DNA from 2 places in the Hymenobacter tibetensis genome. Region 1 is predicted to be linked to the other one. Evidence: riboswitches for the same ligand, from Rfam matches in the RefSeq annotation. Region 1 holds a riboswitch; the other holds the start of a gene.

Region 1 (4,112 bases):
TGCAGGCCAGTACTACGCCTACAATGTTCTTCCCGATGTCGTGCACGTCGCCTTTCACGGTGGCTAGCAGGATCTTACCGGCCGTTTGGCGCTCCGAGCCTTGCTTGTCGGCTAGCAGGTAGGGCTCCAGATACGCCACGGCTTTTTTCATCACCCGCGCCGATTTCACCACCTGTGGCAAGAACATTTTGCCGGCGCCAAACAGGTCACCTACCACGTTCATACCCGACATCAGCGGCCCTTCAATTACCTCGAGTGGCCGGCCTACTTGCTGGCGTACCTCTTCGGTATCTTGGTCGATGAACTCGGTGATGCCGCGCACTAGGGCGTGCTGTAGGCGTTCCTGCACAGGCAGGCTGCGCCAGGCATCGGCTACCACTTCCACTTTGTCTTTCTGCTTCACCGTTTCGGCAAAGTCCACGAGGCGCTCCGTGGCATCGGGGCGGCGGTTGAGCAGCACATCCTCGCACAACTCCAGCAGATCCTTCGGCACTTCATCGTACACGGCCAGCTGACTCGGGTTTACAATGCCCATGTCGAGGCCGGCCCGGATGGCGTGGTAGAGGAAGGCGGAGTGCATGGCTTCGCGCACGACGTCGTTGCCGCGGTACGAGAAGCTGATGTTGCTGACGCCGCCGCTGGTGAGGGCGCCGGGCAGGTTCTGCTTGATCCAACGAACGGCCTCGATGAAGTCCAGCGCGTAGTTGCGGTGTTCCTCCATACCAGTGCCCACCGTCAGAATGTTGGGGTCGAAGATGATGTCCTCGGCCGGGAAGCCGACCTCATTTACTAGGATGTCGTAGCTGCGCTTACAGATTTCGATGCGCTTCTCATACGAGTCGGCCTGGCCGTTTTCATCGAACGCCATTACCACCATGGCCGCGCCGTACTGGCGGACCGTGCGGGCGCGCTCCTTGAACACTTCCTCGCCTTCCTTCAGCGAAATAGAGTTTACAATGCTCTTGCCCTGCACGCACTTCAGGCCGGCTTCCAACACGCTCCACTTCGAGGAATCTATCATCACCGGCACCCGCGAAATGTCGGGCTCGGAGGCAATCAGGTTCAGGAACGTGGTCATGGCCTGCTCGGAGTCCAGCATGCCCTCGTCCATGTTCACGTCGATGATTTGGGCGCCGCCTTCCACTTGGTCGCGGGCCACTTGCAAGGCTTGCTCGTAGGCCCCCGTCCGGATAAGGCGGGCAAACGCGCGGCTACCCGTCACGTTGCACCGCTCGCCTACGTTCACGAACAGGCTTTCTTGGGTGATGCCGAACGGCTCCAAGCCGCTCAGGCGCGTGGCGGGCACCACTTCCGGCAAGGGGCGCGGCTCGTACTTATCAGCCAGCTTTGCCAGCTCGGCAATGTGCTGGGGCGTAGTGCCGCAGCAGCCGCCTACCACCGTCACGAGCCGGTCGGAGAGGTAGCTTTCCACCACCCCCGCAAACTCCTGCGCCGACTCGTCGTAGCCACCAAAGGCGTTCGGGAGGCCGGCGTTCGGGTAAGCCGAAATGTGCACGTCGGCAATGCGGCTCAATTCCTTCACGTACACCTTGAGCTGGTCGGCGCCGAGGGCGCAGTTCAGGCCCACGCTTAGCAGCGGCAAGTGGCGGATAGAGTTCCAGAACGCCTCTACCGTCTGCCCCGACAGCGTGCGGCCGGAAGCATCAGTGATGGTGCCCGAAATCATGACGGGCACCACGCGGCCGCCTTCATCGAAGAACTTCTGCACCGCGTAGAGAGCCGCCTTGGCGTTGAGCGTGTCGAAGATGGTTTCGATGAGCAACGCGTCGGAGCCGCCGTCAATGAGGCCGCGCACCTGCTCGTGGTAGGCGGTAGCCAACTCGTCGAAGGTCACGGCGCGGAAGCCAGGGCGGTTCACGTCCGGCGAAAGGGAAGCGGTACGGTTGGTGGGCCCAATAGCGCCGGCCACGAAGCGGGGCTTAGCTGGGTTCTGCGCCGTAAACTCGTCGGCGGCTTCTTTGGCTAAGCGCGCTGATTCGTAATTCAGCTCGTACACAATATGCTCCAGCGCATAGTCGGCCTGCGCAATGGTGGTGCCGCTGAACGTGTTGGTTTCCACCATATCGGCCCCGGCCGCAAAATACTCGGCGTGGATGCCTTTAATGATATCGGGCCGGGTCAGGCTGAGCAAGTCGTTGTTGCCCCGCAGTGGCTTGGGATGGTCAGCGAAACGAGTGCCCCGAAAGTCAACCTCCTCCAGCGGATGCCGCTGAATCATGGTGCCCATGGCTCCGTCGAGCACAAGAATGCGCTGTTGCAGGATGTCGTAAAGGGGGGAGTCGGGACAGTGCGTTTTCATAGTTTCTCCTTCGGAATGCAGTGTTGAACTAGCTCATCCAGAAAGAGAAATCTGCGGGCGCAGGTTCCGTACTTATCTTCTTCCGTCGAATTAAAAACAAGACGAAATGGGAGTTGGCACCTTGTTTTACTCAGGTTGCCAAGACGTCGTAGGGCCCAATCCCTCGGTCTTTCTGGATAAGTAACACCGCGAAGATACAGCAGGAAAGTAGGAATTTCAACTTACCTCCTTCGGGCCGCGCATTCGGCCTTTATTTGCTGTTTTACAGTAAGGAAACGGCTGGTTCCCCTGCTAGCTGTAGACTGAGCTTGCTCGTTGGTTGATTTCAGCCACGTAACTCGTTGAATATCATTTCTGGGCAAGCGTTTTTTCGGCACCTTGTCTTCGCGTCGTCCCAACCTAGCCCTAACCAAGCTATTCAGACTAGTGCTATGCCACTGCCCACCTTTCTCCGAGAAGCCTGTATACTAAGCTGCTTGCTGCTACTGGTTGGCCCGCTCTGGGCTCAGCAGACACCGCCCCTCCTGGGCAATGGCCTGCGCGGGCAGTATTACGAAGGCAAGAACTTCGAGAAGCTGGTGCTTACCCGCACCGATCCTGCCATCAACTTTGACTGGACGCTCGGGCCGGATGGCAACCGTTTTGTATCGCCGGGGCCGGGAGTGCCGGGCGAGTTTTTTTCAGTGCGCTGGACTGGCTATGTCTACGCCCCCGTGACGGGCGTTTACACGTTTCACATGGCTACCGATGATGGCATGCGCGTGTGGCTTGGCGGCCGCAACGTGCTGGACTCCTGGACCGACCAGCAGGCGACGCGGTACACGGTGCAGAGAAAACTCACGGCGGGCCGCTACTATTCGCTGCGGGTAGACTATTACCAAGTGAGGTGGTCTACCCGGGCAATGCTAGCGTGGCAGCTACCACCCCAAAATACTACCTCGCCACCAGCACTAGCTCAAAACGAGTTGGACGCTATTCCGCGCCGCTACCTCTACACCTCCTTACCAGCGTCAGCCAAGCCGCTAGTGGCCGCCAAGTCGTCCGTAGCACTCGTTTCAAGTAAATCAGTCGGCGTGATTGGTATAGTACCGGGCACACGGCCTCCCAAGCCAACCCCGATGCGCCTCAAGCCGCCTACCAACGTAGCGGAAGCCGTTGCGGCCTCTACGGTAGCCGCTGCTACGGCGGGCGTGGGGCTGCGGGCCACGTACTTCGCGGGCGCTGATAGAGGAGCCGGCGTAGTGACCAGAATCGAGCCTGTGGTGGAAGTGTCTTGGCGAAACCGGCCTCCCGTGCCGGGGGTACCCGCCCAAGGCTTCAGTGTACGCTGGACGGGCTACCTGCTGGCGCCAGAATCCGGCGTGTATGTTTTCCATACAGAATTCGACGATGCCCACGACGTCACGTTTGCCAGCGACAATGTGTTGAGCATGACGCATTTCAATAAAGAGATTTTCAACGCAACGCCGGTACCCCTCGATTTTGCCCAGCGGCTGACGGCCGGCCGGTGGTATCGTGTCAGTTTGGTGTATCGCCAAGTGGAAGGGGCTTCGCGGGCTGTGTTTGCCTGGACCCGCCCCAGCGCCACAAACCGCGACCCTGTAGTGGTGCCCCAACGCTATCTGTACCCCGATATTCCGCCGTCAGCTCCACCCGTTCCTGTTGCTACGCCTCCAGTAGCGGCAGCACGCCAGCCCCGCTCGCCGAAAGTTGCTCCTGCACCAGTAGTGCCCCGGCGGCCAGCCGTGGCGCGGGCCGTGGCGCCGGTTCAGCGGCCACGCCTTGCGGTGCG
Region 2 (4,112 bases), 2.2 Mb from region 1:
CGCTGTCGCAGATTGGAGGAAACCTGAGCGCCGCCGAAGACGAGGTAACATGGGTGGTAACGGCGCAACTGGTATCGAAGGCGGTAGTGCTGCCGGTGGCCGGGTTTCTGGCTACGGTGGTGGGGCGTAAGCGCCTGTTCTCGATTTGCCTGCTGGCCTACGGTGCTACTTCGCTGCTGTGCGGTTTGTCGCCATCCATTGGGTTTCTGGTGTTCATGCGCGTGATACAAGGGCTGAGCGGCGGCATGCTTTCGCCCATGGCGCAGGCCATTCTGACCGATACTTTTCCACCGGCGCAACGCGGGCTAGCGTTTGCGGCCTACGGGGTAGCCACGGTGGTAGCGCCCACTGTCGGGCCCACGCTAGGCGGCTACCTCGTCGATAATGCCAGCTGGAACTGGGTGTTTTTCGTGAACGTGCCGGTAGCCATCGTAACGGCTTTTCTGGTGTCGATACTAGTGAAAGACCCGCCGGCGATGGTGAAGGAGAAAGCCGCGAAGTGGGCTGGTGGGCTCAAGGTTGACTATATCGGGCTCAGCTTGCTGGCAGTAGGTCTTAGTGCGCTGCAATATGTACTGAGCCGCGGCGAAAGGGAAGAATGGTTCAGCTCGGGCTCCATTACGGCGCTATCCGTGGTGGCTGCCATAGCATTGGTAACCGGAGTTATATGGGAGCTGCGCTCCAAAGATCCTGTCATCGACCTGAAACTGCTCCGGCACCGCAACTTCGCGGCGGCAGTGCTAGTGATGTTTGCGGTGGGTGCGGTGCTGTTTAGTAGCTCCACGCAACTCCCCTTGTTTCTGCAAAACCTGTTGGGCTACACCGCCGTGAAAAGCGGATTGGCTATTTCGCCGGGCGGGGCGTCGGTACTGCTGCTGATGCCGGTAGTGGGGGTGCTGTCGGGTAAGGTACAAGCGCGCTGGATGATCTTGTTCGGCTTGATCATCAGCACCCTTGCGCTGTTCAACTACGCCCATGTACTCAGCTCCGACATCGACTTTGCGAGTGTAGCTAAGGCCCGCGTGTATCAAAGTATGGGCTTGGCTTTCCTGTTTGTGCCCATCAGTGTAGCCGCCTACGTGGGCATTGCCAAAAACAAAACCAACCAGGCGGCTACGCTCATCAACCTGGCGCAGTCGTTGGGTGGCAGCTTCGGCATTGCCGCTATTACCACCCTGATTGCCCGCCGCGCGCAGTTCCACCAAAGCCGCATCATCGACAGCCTCAACTTCTCGAATCCCAATTATGAAGCAGGCGTGCAAAGCTTAGCTTCCACCCAAGCCACCGTTGGTGGTAGCCTAGCCGAAGCAACGGAGCGCGCCCAAGCCACTATATATGGTGCCGTGCAGCTGCAGGCCAACATCCTGTCCTATATCGATTCCTTTTATCTGCTGGGATTCGCTTGCTTGCTATCGATACCGCTCGTGTTTATGATGCGCGCCAACAAACCCGGCCAAGACGGACAGGCCGGCGCCGCGGGGTAGGAGGTAAGCAGGTAGTTATTCTAGATAAGCCTGTAAGGCCACTCCATTTTCAACTTCAACTATGTACTTGTGAATGCGCGAAGGCTGGACTTACCTTTGCGGCACCAATTCTTTACCGACGAAGGATTGTTTTTATACAGAGGCGCTGAGAGACAGGCTCTAAGACGCGCCGGCAACCCCCGCTACCCGCGGAACGGTGCCAACCGAAGGCCAGCGGATTCACTCTCTGGCTATATAAAAACAAGTTGCCGTGCCTCATTCACTGAACACCCCGCTTTTTCTACTTGCTACTTCATTCGCTGCGCCTGCGGGCCGCGGGTGGGTTTGTTGTGGCGTGGGTTGTTGTTGCTGAGCGATACACAAAAGTTGATTTCTAGGGTTTGCCGTCGCATGGTGCTGCGTCCTGCGCCCATAGGCACCTAATCAGTCCTGCTTCCAATTACTTTTTCCTTATCTGGTCTAAGCCTAACGGGCTGCGTATAACGCGGGCATTACGTCCGCACTACCAGCCACTTGGTGCATCCACAACCAGGTTTACTCAACGGGTGAGCGTGCATTAGCGCGTGCCTACACAACTTTTTATGCTTAAAAAATCATTGGAACTACTGCGGCTCGAAGCTGCCGAAACTGGTTCCCACACGCTTAAACGAAGTCTGAATGGCTTCAACCTGATTACCATTGGTATCGGGGTAATTATTGGGGCGGGCTTGTTCTCGCTCACCGGTATTGCCGCCGCCAACAACACCGGCCCAGCCGTGACGCTCTCGTTTGTAGTGGCCGCCGTAGGTTGTGCGTTTTCGGCCCTCTGCTACGCCGAGTTTGCCTCTATGGTACCCGTGTCGGGGTCGGCTTACACCTATGCCTATGCTACGATGGGCGAGCTGTTTGCCTGGATAATTGGGTGGGACTTGGTGCTCGAATACTCGGTTGGGGCGGCTACGGTGGCCATTAGCTGGTCGCAATACCTGGTGAAGTTTCTGGCCAAGTACAACCTGCACATTCCGGCGCAACTAGTCATGTCGCCCTTCGAAACAGCCACGCTGGCCGATGGCACGTCGGTGCACGGTTTCGTGAACGTGCCGGCCATGCTGATTGTGCTGGCTATTACAGCTATTATCATTCGCGGAACGTCAGGGTCGGCGTGGTTTAATGCGTTGGTCGTCACGCTGAAAGTATCGGTGGTGCTGGTGTTCATTGCCCTAGGCTGGCAGTACATCGACCCGGCCAACTATCAACCGTATATCCCCGAGAATACCGGGACGTTTGGAGAGTTTGGACTAAGTGGCATTCTGCGCGGAGCGGGTGTTATCTTCTTCGTGTTTATTGGCTTCGACATCGTGGCGACTATGGCGCAGGAAACCAAGAACCCGCAGCGCAATATGCCCATCGGCATTATCGGGTCCCTGCTGATTTGCACCGTGCTATTTGTGCTTTTCGGACACGTAATGACCGGTTTGGCTAACTACACTGAGTTCAAGAACAGCGCCGCACCGGTGGCTATTGCCATCGAGAAAACGCCGTATGCTTGGCTATCGGCCGCCGTTATTCTGGCTATCATTATCGGCTACACCTCGGTTATTTTGGTGGATTTGTTGGGGCAGAGCCGGGTGTTTTTCTCGATGGCCAAGGATGGCTTGCTGCCGCCAGTGTTTGGTAAGATTCACCCCACGTTCCGTACGCCGCTGCAATCCAACCTGCTGCTCGGCTTATTCATTGCCCTGTTTGCGGGCTTCGTGCCGATTTCAGTAGTAGGCGAAATGACCAGTATTGGTACGCTGCTGGCCTTCGTGATGGTGTGCTTGGGCATCCTGATTATGCGCAAGAAAGAGCCGAACGCGCCGCGTGGTTTCCGCACGCCGTGGGTGCCCGTGGTACCTATTCTCGGCATCCTGACTTGCTTGGTAATGATGGTGTCGTTGCCGTGGGAAACGTGGTTGCGGCTAGGGGTATGGCTGGCTATTGGCCTAGCTATCTACTATGGCTACGGCAAGAAGCACAGCAAACTGCGGCAGCAAAGTGAGCTGCCTGCACAAGAAGTATAGCACGTACATTATTGAAAATACAAACGCCCCGACCAGTGCTGGTCGGGGCGTTTGTGTTTATAGAAGAGCGGCCAAAGGTTGCGCTAGAAAAACACCTTGCGCAGTGCCCACAAGCTCCAGACAATCACCATCAACCCTACGCCCACAAACATCCACCGAACGGGGATGCGGCCAGCGAGGCGGGCTGCTATGGGCGAAGCGGCAACGCCACCCACAATCAAGCCCAGGATAATCTGCCAGTGCGAAATGCCCAGCGTGGCGAAGAACGTAACGGCGCTGGCAAACGTGACGAAGAACTCGGTGACGCTCACCGACCCGATGACGTACTGCGGTGTGCGGCCCCCGGCAATGAGGGTGCTCGTCACGAGGGGGCCCCAGCCGCCGCCGCCAAACGAATCGAGGAAGCCGCCAGCCGCGGCCAGTACACCTAGCTTCTTGTGCTTTTTGCGCGCACTCGGCTTGGAAAAGGCCTTGGAAATAATGCGGATACCTAGCAGCAGCAGATACACCGCCAAAAACGGCTTCACGTACTTCGCATATTCCTCACCAAACGTAGCCAGCAGGTAGGCCCCCGTGATGGCGCCCA

Evidence for each region. Region 1 has a riboswitch for S-adenosylmethionine ahead of metH (methionine synthase). Riboswitches for the same ligand answer to the same signal wherever they lie in the genome.
Region 2: it holds a riboswitch for S-adenosylmethionine, as region 1 does, so the genes downstream of both, MTX78_RS09065 (amino acid permease) here and metH (methionine synthase) in region 1, are expected to answer to the same signal.

Annotation. Positions count from the first base shown of each region.
Region 1 covers NZ_CP094669.1:45,689-49,800, reverse strand. The annotation lists gene metH (methionine synthase) at 1-2,320, opposite strand, end outside; SAM riboswitch class I at 2,390-2,503, opposite strand; gene MTX78_RS00215 (PA14 domain-containing protein) at 2,797-4,112, shown strand, end outside.
Region 2 covers NZ_CP094669.1:2,281,464-2,285,575, forward strand. The annotation lists gene MTX78_RS09060 (DHA2 family efflux MFS transporter permease subunit) at 1-1,484, shown strand, start outside; SAM riboswitch class I at 1,614-1,725, shown strand; gene MTX78_RS09065 (amino acid permease) at 2,066-3,526, shown strand; gene MTX78_RS25345 (TSUP family transporter) at 3,610-4,112, opposite strand, start outside.